Regions from separate parts of the Commensalibacter sp. Nvir genome, predicted to be linked through region 1. Evidence: riboswitches for the same ligand, from Rfam matches in the RefSeq annotation. Region 1 holds a riboswitch; the other holds the start of a gene.
The links. Region 1 has a riboswitch for thiamine pyrophosphate ahead of AABE15_RS06165 (TonB-dependent receptor domain-containing protein). Riboswitches for the same ligand answer to the same signal wherever they lie in the genome.

Region 1 (7,820 bases):
TTTTTGAGTTATTAAAGTTTCCAAGGGGTGGTCTAATAAAAAACCAACTTGAACCAACTGAATATGTTGATCCACCAACAGCCCTAATTGCAACGGATAAGATATCGCTAGATCGGCTTGTCCCGCAGCAAGTAGCCGAGGAGGGCTCCCAGGATCAGCAGGGGCAATTAGGTCTACGTTAAGACCATGCCGTTTGAAAGCACCGCTGTATTCTGCGGCTAATAAGGATTCATGACTGGCATTAAGAAACCAATCCAATATGACTGTTACGTTATCTTCTGCTTTAACCATAGGTATAGCTACAAAGCTTAAGCAAAACAAGAAAAACAATTTTACAATTTTCTTCTTGAACAACATTTGGTTGTTTCCTAAAATTTTTTTATGCTCTTAAGGCTGAGAGAAAGGAATAAAAAAACATACAAGCATTTATTACACTTCCTAAGCTTATCCGATTTAAAACGCAGTGGTGGCAGTAACCATTGCAGCAAACCCACCCCCTATGTAATAGGTTGGCGAAGAACCAGGAATAACCGTGCCGTTTCTACCCCTGACATCGTGTGCATTCGCGGTCGGACCCGCGACACCAGACAAGTATTTTTGATCGGTTATGTTGATCAAATTTAAGCGCAATTCGGGATATTTTATGATATCAAAATTTTCGAAACGATAACCTAACGCAACATTACCTGTGGCAATTGAGCCTATGGATTCATCATTCATAAAGGTCGCGTACTGTTTTCCTACCATTTTAACATCTCCATTGGCGAAAAAATGACCGTCGTCGTAAGTCAAACCAACAGCAAATTGCCATGTTGGACTGCGCACTGCTTTTTTGCCCTTTGTCGGTAACCAGTCCCCATAAGTTTTCAAATCACTATTCATCGTTGCATTCAAGTATTCCCCGGACACATACGGACTAAAATGACGCCATGGTTTTAAGCCAACCTCTGCATCCACACCGCGTGTGGTTTGGCTGCCTGCATTGATGGATGAATCCACCCAGGCGCCGTTTTCTCTTAAAACGGTCGAAATAAGTCGATTGGTATAGTTATAATTAAAAAACGTTAAACTGCTTGAAAATTGAGGGCCGTCATAACGATAGCCAATTTCCTCTTCGATCGAATATTCGCTTTTCAGGCGATTGGAACCAACCTGAGACAGCGCGCCGCTATTGGGATCATAGGTGTTATACAATTTTGATTCATTAGGCACCGCAAAATTAGTATTTACACTGGCAAAAACTTGATGCGCTTTCGTAAACTGATAACGAATTCCCATCCGAGGCAAGGGTCTGGAAACGTTATTCCCTGTACGATACTGGGGACCTGGAATTTGATTCCACCCTGCTCTTGAGAAAAAAACCTGTTTGAAACCTAGATCTACGAATAATTTTTGATTAAAAAAATTCATATGGTCACCCAAAAAAATAGCATTTACTTGGGTGATGGTGTGCGTATTTTGAGCCAGCAATTCTGCTCCATCAGGCAAATGTATATTGCTACGATTACCGCTCCACAAATCCCGAGGCTGACCATTTTCGGATACGGGGGTGAAAGGTTGAGTAACCGAATCGTCCGAATAATCGTACCAATAGCCTACTGAAAGATGATGGTGTTTCAAGTTATATTCTAAAGTGGGGGTAAATCCCGAGCGATAAGTTTTTTGAAACCAGCCGCCTAGAACCGTGGCTTGGCCATCAACAGAACCAGGGATAGGCACCTTCCCTGAAATTGGCTGATTACCCTGCCAAAGCCCTTCTTCATTCAACACAGTACCATACGGAGAATTGCCATAACCATACTGAAAATATGGGGTTACTTTAAATTTTAATGTATCCGTCACACTTAATTGCGAAGGCATAGCCATATAGGTTTGTTGAAACGTAGCCTGGTATAATTTCCAATAATTGCTGTTGTCAATTTGTGTTTTATCCCAGTTTCCTGAATAATTATCAGCATTTTTAATACCGTTTACGTCCCATTCGCTTTTCGTAGGCGTATAGTAACTGCTCGCAATAGAGTAATTCCAATTTCCCAAAAAGGAGATATAATTGTCATTTCCCCATTCTTTGATAAATTTAAAATCAATATGTTGTCGATGATTATACCCCGACCCTCGCCAATTATCCCCGTCGGTATAGGAATAAGAAAGAAATCCCTTGATCCCTGTCTTTCCAATTAAACCGGTATCGATACGGGCAAACGCTCGTGCTGTGTGATAAGACCCATACGATACATCAACAAGACCACCAAAATGATCAGAAGGCTCCCTTAATTTTAAATTCACAACGCCCCCTGCCGCGCTATAAACAGGACTGTTTAAATCGGTTGATCCTTGAGCTAATGAAATGGTTTCTAAATTTTCGCTATCCACAAATTGATTAAGGTATCCCATACCATCAGAAACATCATTTACGGGCATACCTTCAATGACATACCCTATAGAATTCGCCGTCATCCCCCGAACCGTCATATCCGTCTGAGCAGAAAGACCATAGGGTTCTGAGTTGGATACGTTGGCGCCGGGCAGCAACCTAATTAAATTATATGGATTGGACGTTGGGGCTTGCATTTGAATAAATTGTGAGGAAACTTCGCTGACCGATTTGGTCTCGGTCTGAGGTTGAATTAACCCTCCACCTGCCTGACTACCCGCACGACCATAAGCCGTTCGGTATCCAGGCTCTTTCCCCGTGACGAGAATTTTTTCTTCAGAATTCGTTCCTATTCCGTTTTCTAAAATAGCGGCTTTATTAGAAGATGCCACACTGTCGGTTGCCATAGCCTTCGCACCGACCCAAGACATAATAGTTAAAAAAACTATAAATTTATAAGCTAAAATAATTTTATTACTGATCATTTGTCCTCCCTTCGCTGGCATGACCCAGATCAGGTTCAACGAGTTTGTTCTCAGCCCCTTTCATAAAAGGGACACCCCGGTAAGTTTGTAAGATGTTTTACTCTACTTTATTTTTGGATACCAGTATTTTTATTTTTCTCATTTTTCCTTGTGTTAAAAACGATGGCTTGCCTCTGAAATACATTGTTTTTCAATAAATTGCCAACAATGACAAAACAAGAAATAATCTGAATACATGCTTAGATATTAAAAGATTTTTCATTGAGTTTTTGGTTTTAATTTAGACATAACCCGATGGAAAATAACGACCGCTCTTCTATAGTTACATGCACAATGGAAAAATCCTTTGTACACACCAGAGGTGTGCTTCACTGTCCCCATAACAACATCTTGATGATGAAATAATCTAATCTGAATTGATTTGTCTTTATGCACACGCTAGCCACGGACATATTTTAAATTAATTTACATAATTACTGTAATTCTAACGAAAAACAGCAGTTTCAAACGGCAGTGCTTGATAAGTTTTTTAATAAGAATGAGCAAAAGATCTTGAATTATTCAATAAAATTTTGTCTAAGATACCCGTGTAATAGTAGTTGGAAACTACAAAGTTAATAATTCTAAAAGCCAATATTATAAAAAAATACCCAACATCAACCGTATAAAATCTTTAAAAATCAGAACTTGATTAGGCACGGCTTGATTATCTGAGAAACAATTACTTAACATATTGCATTTCCGAGAAACAACTCCAAAAACTCAAAGCTGAAAAAGAGGAGCGATACCCCAACAATTGCTCCTGAAATAATTTCTACTATTCTTCCATAGCCTTGCATGGAAACGCTAATTTGTAAGTCATTATCAAATCTAATCCAAACTCAAATATTAATCTTTAAGTAGACTTATTTTTTTTTTCGAATATTACATAATAAGATTACACTACCACTGAAAAAAAATAATAACCTAACAATAGATATTATTTAGCCGTTTTTCTACTCCACATAAATCCAACCAAAATTGATAAAATGGATAACATCACTGGAATGTATCTTCCTCCTACAGAAAACAAAGTGGGAGGCAGTGCCCCAGGTAGAGGGACAGCAATTGTGTTTTCTTCCCCCCACTTGATCCGACTCAATTCCCTGCCATACGGATCAAAAACGGCCGATATTCCTGTATTGGCGACGCGCACAACGGGAAGTCCTTCTTCAACCGCTCTTAACCTCGAAGCTGCAAGATGTTGATAAGGCCCCGCTGAATTTCCGTACCATGCGTCGTTAGTGACGTTTAATACCCATTTCGGTCTATGCCCAGATTTAATAATTTGTCCCGAAAAAATAATTTCATAGCAAATTAATGGGGCAAATGAAGCAAGACTTGGTAATGAAAACGTCTCATTTCCATAACCAGGCGTAAGAGAAATGCCTGGAACAACATGAAAAGGCACGTACCAAGGTTGCATCTCCCCAAAAGGAACTAATTTGGATTTATGATATTCCTTAGCTATAGAAGCGCCTTTCGAATTTAAAACCACCAAGCTATTGTAAATTTTGTCTCTATCTTTTTGTGTAACCGCCCCCAATATGCCGTAAGAAGCCTCCGGATTGTTTTGCATCAATATTTCTCGAGCGATAGCGTCATATTCAATATCACCCGGAAAAGCACTTTCAGGCCATACGAAAACAATGGGCCTGTTAGGAGTGCGTTGCAAAAGCTGTTCTTTTTTGGCTAAATCGACACCCTTTATCGTTAGTTCAAGGTATTTTTGAAAAATCCTTCTAGGATCGGTATTGTTAATTTTATCATCTTCCGCAATATTTCCCTGTACCAACGCCACAATCGGGGTTTTACTATTAGCCAAAGGTGCAGAAGCTAACCGTATAAAAGAAAAACTGCACCAAAACCCTAATGTAATACAAAAAACTATAAGCCCTTTATATTTCAATAAAGGGGTCAAAGCCAACAGTACAATGAAAAACGTCAGGCCATCCACCCCCATAAGAGAAGCCGGCTGAATCAATAAATTTCCTAATTGTCCAGGGTATTCCCAACAACTTCCCAATGGATTCCAAGGAAAGCCCGTTAAAAGTGGATTCCACCACTGCGCTGGGACCACCAGCCCACGGGACATATCACACAGTGTCCATAATCCGGCAAACAATACAATATTATTTTTTTTTCGAGGATTTAAAAGATAAAACCCTAATCCCACCAAGCCCGTCCAAAATGCTAACAAAATTGCACATAGCGGCGAAACAATAGGCACCAACCACCAAAAATCATGAGCCCTTATAAGAATAGCGTTTATCAGCCAATACAAACCAGCGCTGTGAAAGCCAAAGCCGAACCAGTACCCTTGAGCAAATGCCTGTTTCCCACATGTACAACGATTAAGTCGTACGACAAGAAGAGGAAACGTTAAGAATAAAAGAGGTAAACCATAAAAAAATGGTAAGGCCAAGGCGCTGAGCGCACCTAAGCATACAACAAAAACTGCTGCTTTTACTCCACTGAGGCTTGTATATTGCTTATACAGAACACCTAAGTTCACACGCCTGCCTCTATTTGAAAATAAGGGATAATCTATTCCAGAGCGTCACGCAGACGTCTTTCATAATGACGGTAATATTTATCCGCAAACATCTCACTTTTAACGATAATTGCCACATCGGTCGTATTAAATTCTTCATCAATAACCGCACCATCACCAACACAACCCCCCAATCGTAAATACCCTTTTATTAACGTTGGCAACCGCACGAGGCAGCTACGTTTATTAAGCGTGTGAGGATCACATCCAAGCATCTCTACTTTTCGATTGGGCAGAGCAGAAACCCTTAATGCCGGAGGGGCAAGATGCGCATGATAAAGATAAGTAAGACTTTCGATGTGTTTTTTATAATCAGTACCTGGCAAGCTGGCGCAACCAAACAATATATCAATTTTATTTATAAAAATATAAAGAGCGATACCCTCCCATAATAATTTCATGGCTTGACGGTTGCGATAGTTTTGATCAACACAAGAACGTCCAACTTCGAGTAAATTACCTGGATGTTCTTTTAATAAGGTCAGATCGAATTCGCTTTCGCTATAGAATTTACCCACTTGCTCAGCCATCGTTCGCGTAAGGAACCGATACGTACCGACAACTTTTTCCTTAACATTTTTTTTATTATGATCAATAACTAATAAATAATCCGCATGATCATCAAATTCATCAAAATCACGCTTAGAGTGTAAAATTGCTTGCGAAGGCTTGGCACCCATTTCTTCATAAAAAATGCGGAAACGAAGTGCCTGTGCGGCGTCTCTTTCCTCTTCATTTTTGGCCAAGCGCACACCTAAGTTGCCGCTTCTAAGTTCAACAACTTTATCTCTCCGCAAATCGAGCTTAACCAAAGAATTGGCTGATTGTTCTGCAAACAAGTTCATAATAGGTACCATCACTCTCTAGTTGGTTGGTGACGTCTGGCAAAAAGTTCTAAACGATGCTGTACTAAATCGAACCCCAACTTTTTAGCCATAACTTGTATTAATTTCACATGTTCTGAATCTTCAAATTCGATAACTTTACCTGTGTCAATATCAATTAGATGATAATGCGTGCCTTGCTCTGTTAATTCGTAACGAGCTCTGGCCCCACCAAAATCGTGTTTCTCTAAAATACCTTTTTCTTCAAGCAATCGTACAGTGCGATACACCGTAGCAACAGAAATGTTTCCGTCTAATTTGGAAGCTCTTTGATACAGCTCTTCTACATCCGGATGATCATGGGATTGAGACAACACTCGGGCAATGATCCGTCGCTGCCCTGTCATTTTCAATCCCTTTTCGATACATAAACGCTCAATATGAGACAATATATCTGTTTTTTCGTGTGCCATTTAACCTACTAAATAACTGGTTAGGAAACGAACCTTTTTTGAAGTTAAATTAGGATAATCATATTTTTAAAACTAGGTAAAAAACTTTTTATAGTTTCTTAACACTATAAATTACATTATCCAAACTTCTAATTTTTATAAATATGATAAAAAAAATAAGTCAATACGTATAAAAATACCCTATTAAACACTTAAATTAAAAGTGATTTTTTCATACATAAAGCAGATAAATTTCCCTTGTAATAATTTGTACGCTTATTAATTTCTACAAATCCAAAATAATGGTATAAACCCAATGCTGCAAGATTATTCTCAGCAACTTCTAAAAAAACAGATTGTACCTCCTGCTTCGATAATTTTTCTAATACTCTTTTCATTAAATTTGTTCCTATTTTGCGACGCTGTAGAGTAGGTTTCACCGCAAGAGTGATTATTTCAGCTTCATCAAACAATCGGGAATAAAGAATAAAACCTGAAAAGAAATTTTCACATGAACAAACAGCCACGTGATAATGTGGACGATTTACTAGTTCACATAGATCTTGCGCAGACCACGATAAAGAACCAAACGCTTCTTTATGTAAAGCAATAAGACAAGATTCTAATCCATGTGCATTATCAAAAAACTGGATAGAATTCATAGAGGATAAGGTCTTAACCCTTTTTGAGGCAATTTTGCTTCTGGTGGATCCACATAAACGGGATAAAACGCACGAATTTTGGTGCTGGAACCTCTACACCTCATCGCTGCGTGTGCTATTTTTAACGCATCGGCTTCTTTATAATCAGTGTATAGATGTAAAAACGAAGATTCATTGTTCATAAGAGTCGCTGCAGACTCTCCACATATCCATAATTCCCGATCAGGAATAACGACATCTTCGAGATCATAAGCGCTTACGTGTTTGTTTTTGTTAGTTTCAATAAAGACACGATTTCGACGCGCATAGGTTACATGCCAAAACTCTTTTTCACAATATTCTGCATCGAGTGACGAAAAGAAAACATCCCCCCTCGTCAATCCTATCACTGGACAGTTTAAACCAAATTGGAGCCCTGAACCAAACGCGA
Region 2 (7,820 bases), on a different contig from region 1:
AACCAATCGTAAACTAAACTTATTTTTTTTCATAACTTCAAACAAGTGATTTAAAAAAAGCATTTATTTATTACCACTCCATAAAAAACATTTATCCGTAAAATATGTTTTTTAACTTAGTCGACTAAATATCATACTTAATTACTTTTTTTTCGCTGGCTAATTTTTTCCAGTCTATTTTAGCCTAGTTTGTCCACTGGTTACTTTGCTTGTCAAAAAACTGACATAAAATCCAAAGTATTCCGTACACTTTATCCATCTGTAATTCAATCTTTGTATAAAACAACTTAGAATATTTTGAATGGAGACGTCAAAAAAAATTACTTTTATTGTGGGAAAGAACAGTGAAAATAGTAAATTATAGGACAATTTATAAAAAAGTTTTATTAACCAAGCAGAATTAATTAAACAATTGTTTTTTCCTTAGTTTCTATTATGATAATTATTAGCTTCTCTATCGCTGAAATTTTGTTTTTAGTAACAAATAGATTTTAAATTCAATTAAACTCTTATCATTGAATGATCTCAGATGGAAAGTCTACTGATGAAATTGGTAAAAATCCCTTCTCTTTGTATTTTTATATTTTTAAGCTATTTTTTAATATGGCCTAGTTTAGCACAGAATGATAAAATTCCCGCAATTGTAAGAATTGACACTCCCCCAGTTCTTCTGAATGTTTCAAACAATAATTCTCAATCGCTTCTCAACAAATTTACTACTCAACTCAATGAAATTAATAAAAATTTACAAACACTCAATGGTACACAAAATCACGAAGCTTTTCGTTCTCTTTTGGTTAAAGCACAAGATGTTTACAGCGAAACATCTAAAATTTTAACTATTTTGAAACCAAGATTAACAGGCTATGATCAGGCGTTAAAACTGATTAATAATGTTTCTGAAGATAAGACTCAGGTGCAAAATGATAATTTCACGAAATATCGCGAAAATCTTATTAAAAACCGAAACGATATTAATACAAAAGTACAGCAAGCAACCATTTTACAGCTTGAAGCCAACAGTCAAATTGCGCAAATACAACAGTCTTTATCCAATATACAGCAAGTACAACTTTTTTCCCATTCTCCTTCTCCCTTAACTTTTCAGTTTTGGCAGCAGTTAAGCTATCATTTTCCTAACGACCTACATAAAATCAATAATATTTATAAAGATTTTATAAGATTATTTACGAACGCATGGAATGGCGGGTTTTTGGATCGTTTATCTATTTTTATAGGAATAGCATCCGCTATTTTAATCATTTTCGTCTTGCAACCACTGTTAATGCGTTCTCTTGTGCCCGTTATAGAAAAACTAACCCCGCCAACACGACTGAGACGTAGTCTAAAAACATTATTTACTGCAATTATTTTTTCACTCGCCGCGGGTTTATCTGCTACCCTTATCCTTACATGCGTAAACTACCAAGATAATGTAAATAGTCCCGCCTATTACTTTTCTCAAACCATAATTCATCAACTTTATTTTTGTGGATTTATTCTTGGGCTTTATCGTGGTTTCTTGGCCGTAAAAAAACCTCAATGGCGTTTACTTCCTATCAGCGACCAAGGGGCACAAGCGATAAGCTTGTTACCAAATTTATATGCTTTAATGATTTTTTTGCTTGGTATTGTTAAATATATTAATACGGCTAGCAACATTAGCTCTATAGGTCAACAACTCTCCAATGGTTTATTTACTTGTCTCGCAAGTTTACTTTTTATAGCTATACCCATAAGACTACGCAAAATTGGGCATGAACATTTAAATCGTTCTACCAAAAAAAACTTAGACATTCGTTTTATTGCGATCGCTATAGGACTTCCTATTTTTAGCGTAACAAGCATTATTGCCATTTTAATTGGTTACAATCATCTTGGTTATTCCATGTGTGTCTGGCTTAACTGGGTCATTTTGGTATGCAGTGCTTTAAGCCTCTTTAAAATATTGCTCAACGACATTACCAGTTTAATGCTAGATCCCCATCGCTGGTTGGGGAAAAAATTACAAATTTTAGGAGTACGTCCTCAAAGCATGGAACAACTATCCACAGTAGTTAATGGATTCATTTCCCTGCTAACCATTGTTCTTATCCTTGCCTCTGTTGTGTCTCCTGGCAATTTTGATCTCTTGGATTTTATCGATAACCTTACGCATACGTTAACCACACAAAAAATTGGTAGTTTCACTCTTTCTTTTTCAACTATCTTTCAAGCGTTGCTTGTCTTAGTGATTGGTTTATACTGCATCAAAGTGGTTCGTAAGTGGCTTAACGAAAAACTATTTCCCAAAACCTCACTTGATAGTGCAACTCAAAATTCCATTGATACTATATTTAATTATTGTTGCTGGGTTGGGGTTGCAATTATCTTTCTATCTATACTAGGCGTAACAACGCAAAACATTACCTGGATTATCAGTGCATTATCTGTTGGTATTGGTTTTGGCCTACAAGCTATTGTACAAAATTTTGTTTCTGGATTAATCTTGCTTGCAGAAAGACCAGTGCGTATTGGTGACGTCGTTACGATAGGTGGCTCTAAAGGAACGATAATGAGCATCAAGGTTCGTGCAACCGAAATACAACTACCGGATTTATCTACTTTAATAGTTCCAAACTCACAACTTATTACGTCTTCTGTGCAAAATTCCACTCGCAGCCGTAATCTTGGTGTCGTTTCCGCCAAACTACCAATTATTTCAATCAAACACCTTAATGCTTCACGAGAATTAATCCTTAATATTATGAAGAAGCATCCTGAAGTGGTAGACTCACCAGAACCCAAAGTACTAGTGGATAGTATAACAGAAACAGCTTTAATGATCTCTATTACTTGTTATGTTAACCAGTCCAGCAATGTTGATATTGTTCGTAGTGAAATTTTTTCTCAGTATCTTAATTCTATTAATGAACTCGCTTCTAATGGCTACAAACTTGATGATAGCCACACTACCGACTAGAATTGATAATAGAAAATAATCCATAAAATCTTTAGGAATCAGCAATTATAGCAAAATTATTATATCCCTTGGCTTGTAAACGATAGCAAGCTTGAGCCGATCGTATTCCACTTTTACAAACAAAAACGATACGGCTCGAAAAAGGAAAACTATAATGTTCTACCTCCTGCGGAAGCAAACGTATCGCGTGCTCCGTAACCGTCTTGGGAGCCTCTTCTTTACTTCGCAACTCAACCACAAAATCATTCTTATTAATATCCTGATGATCAATAAAACGTATCGTTGGCTCTTTTGGTTCTTTTTCTTCATCAAAACAAAATTGATTCAAACGCCATGTTAAACCATCAACAGATATAAATTGGCCTAAGGGCGAAATTGGAAAATCAAGAATCACGTTCAAAGCCATTTGAGCTTGTATCGAACCCATTAGCGAAACTATGGGTCCCATCACACCAACTGTATTACAATTCCCATCCCCAGGAACTATTTTAGGGAAAAGAGCGCGATAACTTGGTGCCTTCCCACAAAACCCACCTACATATCCTTTATACCCAATAACCGAGGCAGCGATGAGAGGAATAGACAAACGTTTGCAAACATCTGATAGCGTATAAGTGACCATGTAATTGTCGGCTGCATCGATAACCAAATCCATATTTTCTAACACAGAATGTACAGTTTTTGGGGTTAATTTAGTTAAGCAACTGTCAATATGACAAAATGGATTTTGCTTAGCCAAACTGATCTTAGCACAATCAACTTTGTTTTTTCCTATATCCTCCATACGATACAAAATTTGTCGATGCAAATTGCTTTCCTCGATACGATCATGATCGCACAGACGTAAAAAACCAATGCCAGCCCCACTAAGCAAAGGTAAAACGGTGCTTCCTAATCCACCGCAACCCACAACTAAAACCCTTGCTTTCGTAAGTTTTCTTTGTCCTACTTTCCCTATACCCTCTAAGCACATTTGGCGTTTATAGCGTTCCATATTAATCTTTCCTATACAATAACTAACCATTCTTTACAGCGTGCAACTGGATCAGGGGCTTGATGAATATCTGTAACCACGGCCACACTGTCTGCGCCAGCAAAAAAAACATCTTTTGCACGTGCAGGCGTTAGCCCACCAATAGCGACGAGAGGTATGGATTGTATTTTGTTCTTCCAAACCCTGACGCGCTCGAGTCCTTGGGGCTGCCATTTCATTTTTATAAGTAATGTTTCATACACAGGTCCTAAAGCCACATAATTGGGATTTAAGGCTAGGGCACGTTTCAACTCATGATGATCATGCGTCGATATACCAAAACGAACCTGTGCAAGACGTAACGCCTCAAAATCAGCGGTTTGTAAATCTTCCTGACCAAGATGAACAAAATTGATTCCCAAATCTAACGCTAAATGCCAATAATCATTTAAAACCAACTGAACCTTATAAAATTGACAGCAATGAAGGGCAGCTTTTATTTGGCTTTTAAGTTCGACCTCAGAAGTGTTTTTGATGCGCAGTTGAATAAGCTTAACCCCCAAAGGGGCTAGTTGCTCAATCAATCTTACAGAATGCGTGATGAGGTAAAACCGTTCCATTTTCAGATCAATTCCGCAAGACCATAAGCCGGTGTCGACGCTTCAGCCATATCACGTTTTTCCATCAACCCCGCATGATAAGCTTTTCGTCCAGCAACAATCGCCTCCCCAAACGCTTGGGCCATTTTTATCGGATCTTTGGCCTTAGCAATTGCTGTATTGAGCAAAACCCCGTCAAAACCCATTTCCATAGCTTCCATAGCTTGGCTTGGAGCACCAAGCCCAGCATCAATAATTAAAGGAGTTTTAGGAAAATAAGCACGCATAGATTTCAATGCTTCTTTGTTACGTAGCCCTTGCCCAGAACCTATTGGGGCACCCCAAGGCATCAGTACCTGACAACCAACCTCTAATAATTTTTCTCCGACAATTAAATCGTCTGTCGTATACGGAAAAACCGAAAACCCTTCCCTGCATAAAATTCGTGCCGCTTCAACCAAAGCAAAAGGATCTGGCTGTAATGTATCTGCATGACCTATCACTTCTAATTTAATCCAATTGGTATTAAACACTTCTTGTGCCATATGTGCCGTCGTTACTGCCTCTTTGACGGTAAAGCACCCTGCTGTATTGGGTAAGAACTTTTTATTTACCTCTTCAAGCAACTGACGGAATACGCCTCCTCCAGCCCCTTCACGCCTTAGGCTTACGGTAATGATGTCGGTTTGTGACGCTGCTATAGCCTTTGATAATAGTTCAGGTGAAGGATAGCATGCTGTCCCTAATAAAAATCTTGAACCGGGATTAAAATCGTAAAACACTGTGATTACCCCCCTTGCATAGGAGATAAAACTTCAATCTTAGCATCCTCATATAAGTTAAACGTTGAATATTCTCGTCTTGGTACAAAATTACCATTTACTGCGCTTGCAACACAGGTTGGATCTATTCCACATTCTTCAAAAAGCGCAAATAAGGTTCCGACATCGGTTTCAACTGTTTTTCCATTTAAGTAAATTTTCATGATTTCGATTCCTGAGAGATATAGTTTAGTAATTGATTTGCCATATAAGGAGCCAGCAAATAACCATGACGATACATGCCATTTACAAAAAAACACCCTTCTTGGTATTCAATTTTGGGCATGTTGTCAGGATAAGCTGGACGTAATCCCGTTCCTGTTTCAATAATACGCGCTTCGGCAAAGGCAGGATGAATAGCGTAAGCCGAGCTTAACATTTCAATTAACGCCCTTGCACTGATAGGACTGGTATCATAGCTTTCAACCATGGTCGTACCCAACATATATTGACCATTATGACGTGGTACCAAATAACATAAGGCACGAGGGTGAAGAAGGCGTATAGCTCTTTTTAAATTAACGTCTGGACATTCAAAGTTAAGCATTTCACCTCGAACCGCTCTTAAATTTGAAATATTTTTAGCTGCGCGAATACCTGTACAATCAATAATATTACCCGACGGTTTTTGAGTATGAAAGTCAACGCCCGATGCAATCAACTTTTGGCGCAACTCATCTAAAGATAATCTTGGATCAAGGTGAGCTTCTTTTGGAAAATATAACCCTTTTGAAATATGACCTTTTAAATCGGGTTCTAAGTCTGAAGGATCAACCCATTCGTTCTCTTCTGTCATTTTTGCAAAACGAATAAGCTCCGCTGCATCTCGTGGAGGTGCCAGCACTAAACTACCATTTTTATGAACACTGGACACATGTTTGTCCCACCATTCAATGGCATTAATCCCCTGTTCTACGACTTCTTTAGATGCACTTTCTTGCTCACAATACGGTGCTAGCATTCCTCCCGCCAAATAGGACGCAGAAGGAACCGTAGGATCTTCAATAACCTCAATAGATTCACCTTTTTCGTGCAACACTGTAGCCACGCAAAGACCTGCGACTCCACTACCTATAACAGACCAATTCCTCATTTCATCCTGTCCAACTTTAATTAGGTATATTAAATACACCCTAAATGAATACGTTAAGACCCAGTGAAAGACAAAAAACGAATTGATCTATAGCAGAACACGGTTAAATCTATAGACTTGTTCTTCCTACGCCAGCATCATCTGGATCAGGTTAAAGGGTCGCCGAACTTATACAAAATCATCTATCGGCCTCTCAGTCTCTTATATGAGACTCCCCTGACAAAAGTGTTCTTAAAAGCATATTCAATTAAAACATTAAGTCAATCAAGCAAAATAAAAATTTACTGTTCGTGCTAGGCTTTAATACAAAATTTTTTTCATTAATGTACGAAGTTCCACCAATACATCTTGCTCAAAAAAAGGATTTTTTTTTGCCCAAGCTAATGTTCGCCAGGATGGATGCGGCAAAGGAAAAAACTGAGGAAGATAACTTCTAAAATTTTGTACACGCTCTGTTAATTTTCCTTTACCCAACACATAGTTTTGAGCATAGGATCCTACCAATAACGTAAGCTGAATATCAGGAAGGTGGCGTAATAATTGCTCACGCCACTGAGGCGCACACTCTTTACGGGGTGGTTGATCACCTCCTTTTTCTAAACGACCTGGATAACACAAGCCCATGGGGATAATGGATATTAACTCTTTATTGTAAAACGTTTCTCTATCAATTTGTAGCCATTCCCTCAAACGATCGCCAGAAGGATCATTAAAGGTAATACCACTTTCATGAGCTAACGTTCCTGGAGCTTGTCCGGTAATAAGCAAACGAGTCTTCGGAGATTCAATCTGTAAAATCGGCTTAGGTCCTAGAGGCAATCCTGTACAAATATGACAGGCACGAATATCATCCAACAAAGCTTTCAATGATTGTGATCTCATTTAAACGCTACTCATCTCTCAAAATTTTATTTACAAACTCTGGCACAAGTAACGTTGCAGGTCCAAAATAGCTTTCGTTAAAACGAGACGTTCCAAGGGATGCTTCTAAATTTAGTTCAACCGTACGAGCATGTTTTGGTACCAAATTAACAAAACCTGCCGCAGGGTAAACGACCCCTGAGGTTCCGACTGCAATAAAGAGGGTACATGATTTTAATGCCTGTTGTATTTCGTCCATAAAATAAGGCATTTCACCAAACCAAACTATATCTGGTCTTAATTGGGTTTTTCCGCATTGTGGACAGACTGTATCTACAAAACAGGGGGTATGCCATTCCGTTTTTAAATAACATGCAGTACAATATACCTTGTTCAATTCTCCATGCATATGAATGACGTTATGACTGCCTGCTTTTTCATGAAGATCATCAATGTTTTGGGTGACTAATAAGAATTCCGCTTTAATTTTTTTACATTCAATCGCTTTTTC

Region 2: it holds a riboswitch for thiamine pyrophosphate, as region 1 does, so the genes downstream of both, AABE15_RS06795 (FAD-dependent oxidoreductase) here and AABE15_RS06165 (TonB-dependent receptor domain-containing protein) in region 1, are expected to answer to the same signal.

Annotation. Positions count from the first base shown of each region.
Region 1 covers NZ_CAWUGZ010000094.1:6,845-14,664, forward strand. The annotation lists gene AABE15_RS06160 (ABC transporter substrate-binding protein) at 1-291, opposite strand, end outside; gene AABE15_RS06165 (TonB-dependent receptor domain-containing protein) at 454-2,859, opposite strand; TPP riboswitch at 2,849-2,948, opposite strand; gene lnt (apolipoprotein N-acyltransferase) at 3,839-5,413, opposite strand; gene AABE15_RS06175 (GNAT family N-acetyltransferase) at 5,446-6,297, opposite strand; gene AABE15_RS06180 (Fur family transcriptional regulator) at 6,309-6,749, opposite strand; gene AABE15_RS06185 (GNAT family N-acetyltransferase) at 6,941-7,390, opposite strand; gene AABE15_RS06190 (hypothetical protein) at 7,387-7,820, opposite strand, start outside.
Region 2 covers NZ_CAWUGZ010000110.1:8,392-16,211, forward strand. The annotation lists gene AABE15_RS06765 (YigZ family protein) at 1-63, opposite strand, end outside; gene AABE15_RS06770 (DUF3772 domain-containing protein) at 545-2,962, shown strand; gene AABE15_RS06775 (ThiF family adenylyltransferase) at 2,994-3,956, opposite strand; gene AABE15_RS06780 (thiamine phosphate synthase) at 3,968-4,555, opposite strand; gene AABE15_RS06785 (thiazole synthase) at 4,558-5,322, opposite strand; gene thiS (sulfur carrier protein ThiS) at 5,322-5,519, opposite strand; gene AABE15_RS06795 (FAD-dependent oxidoreductase) at 5,516-6,448, opposite strand; TPP riboswitch at 6,554-6,676, opposite strand; gene AABE15_RS06800 (uracil-DNA glycosylase family protein) at 6,749-7,330, opposite strand; gene AABE15_RS06805 (NAD-dependent deacylase) at 7,338-7,820, opposite strand, start outside.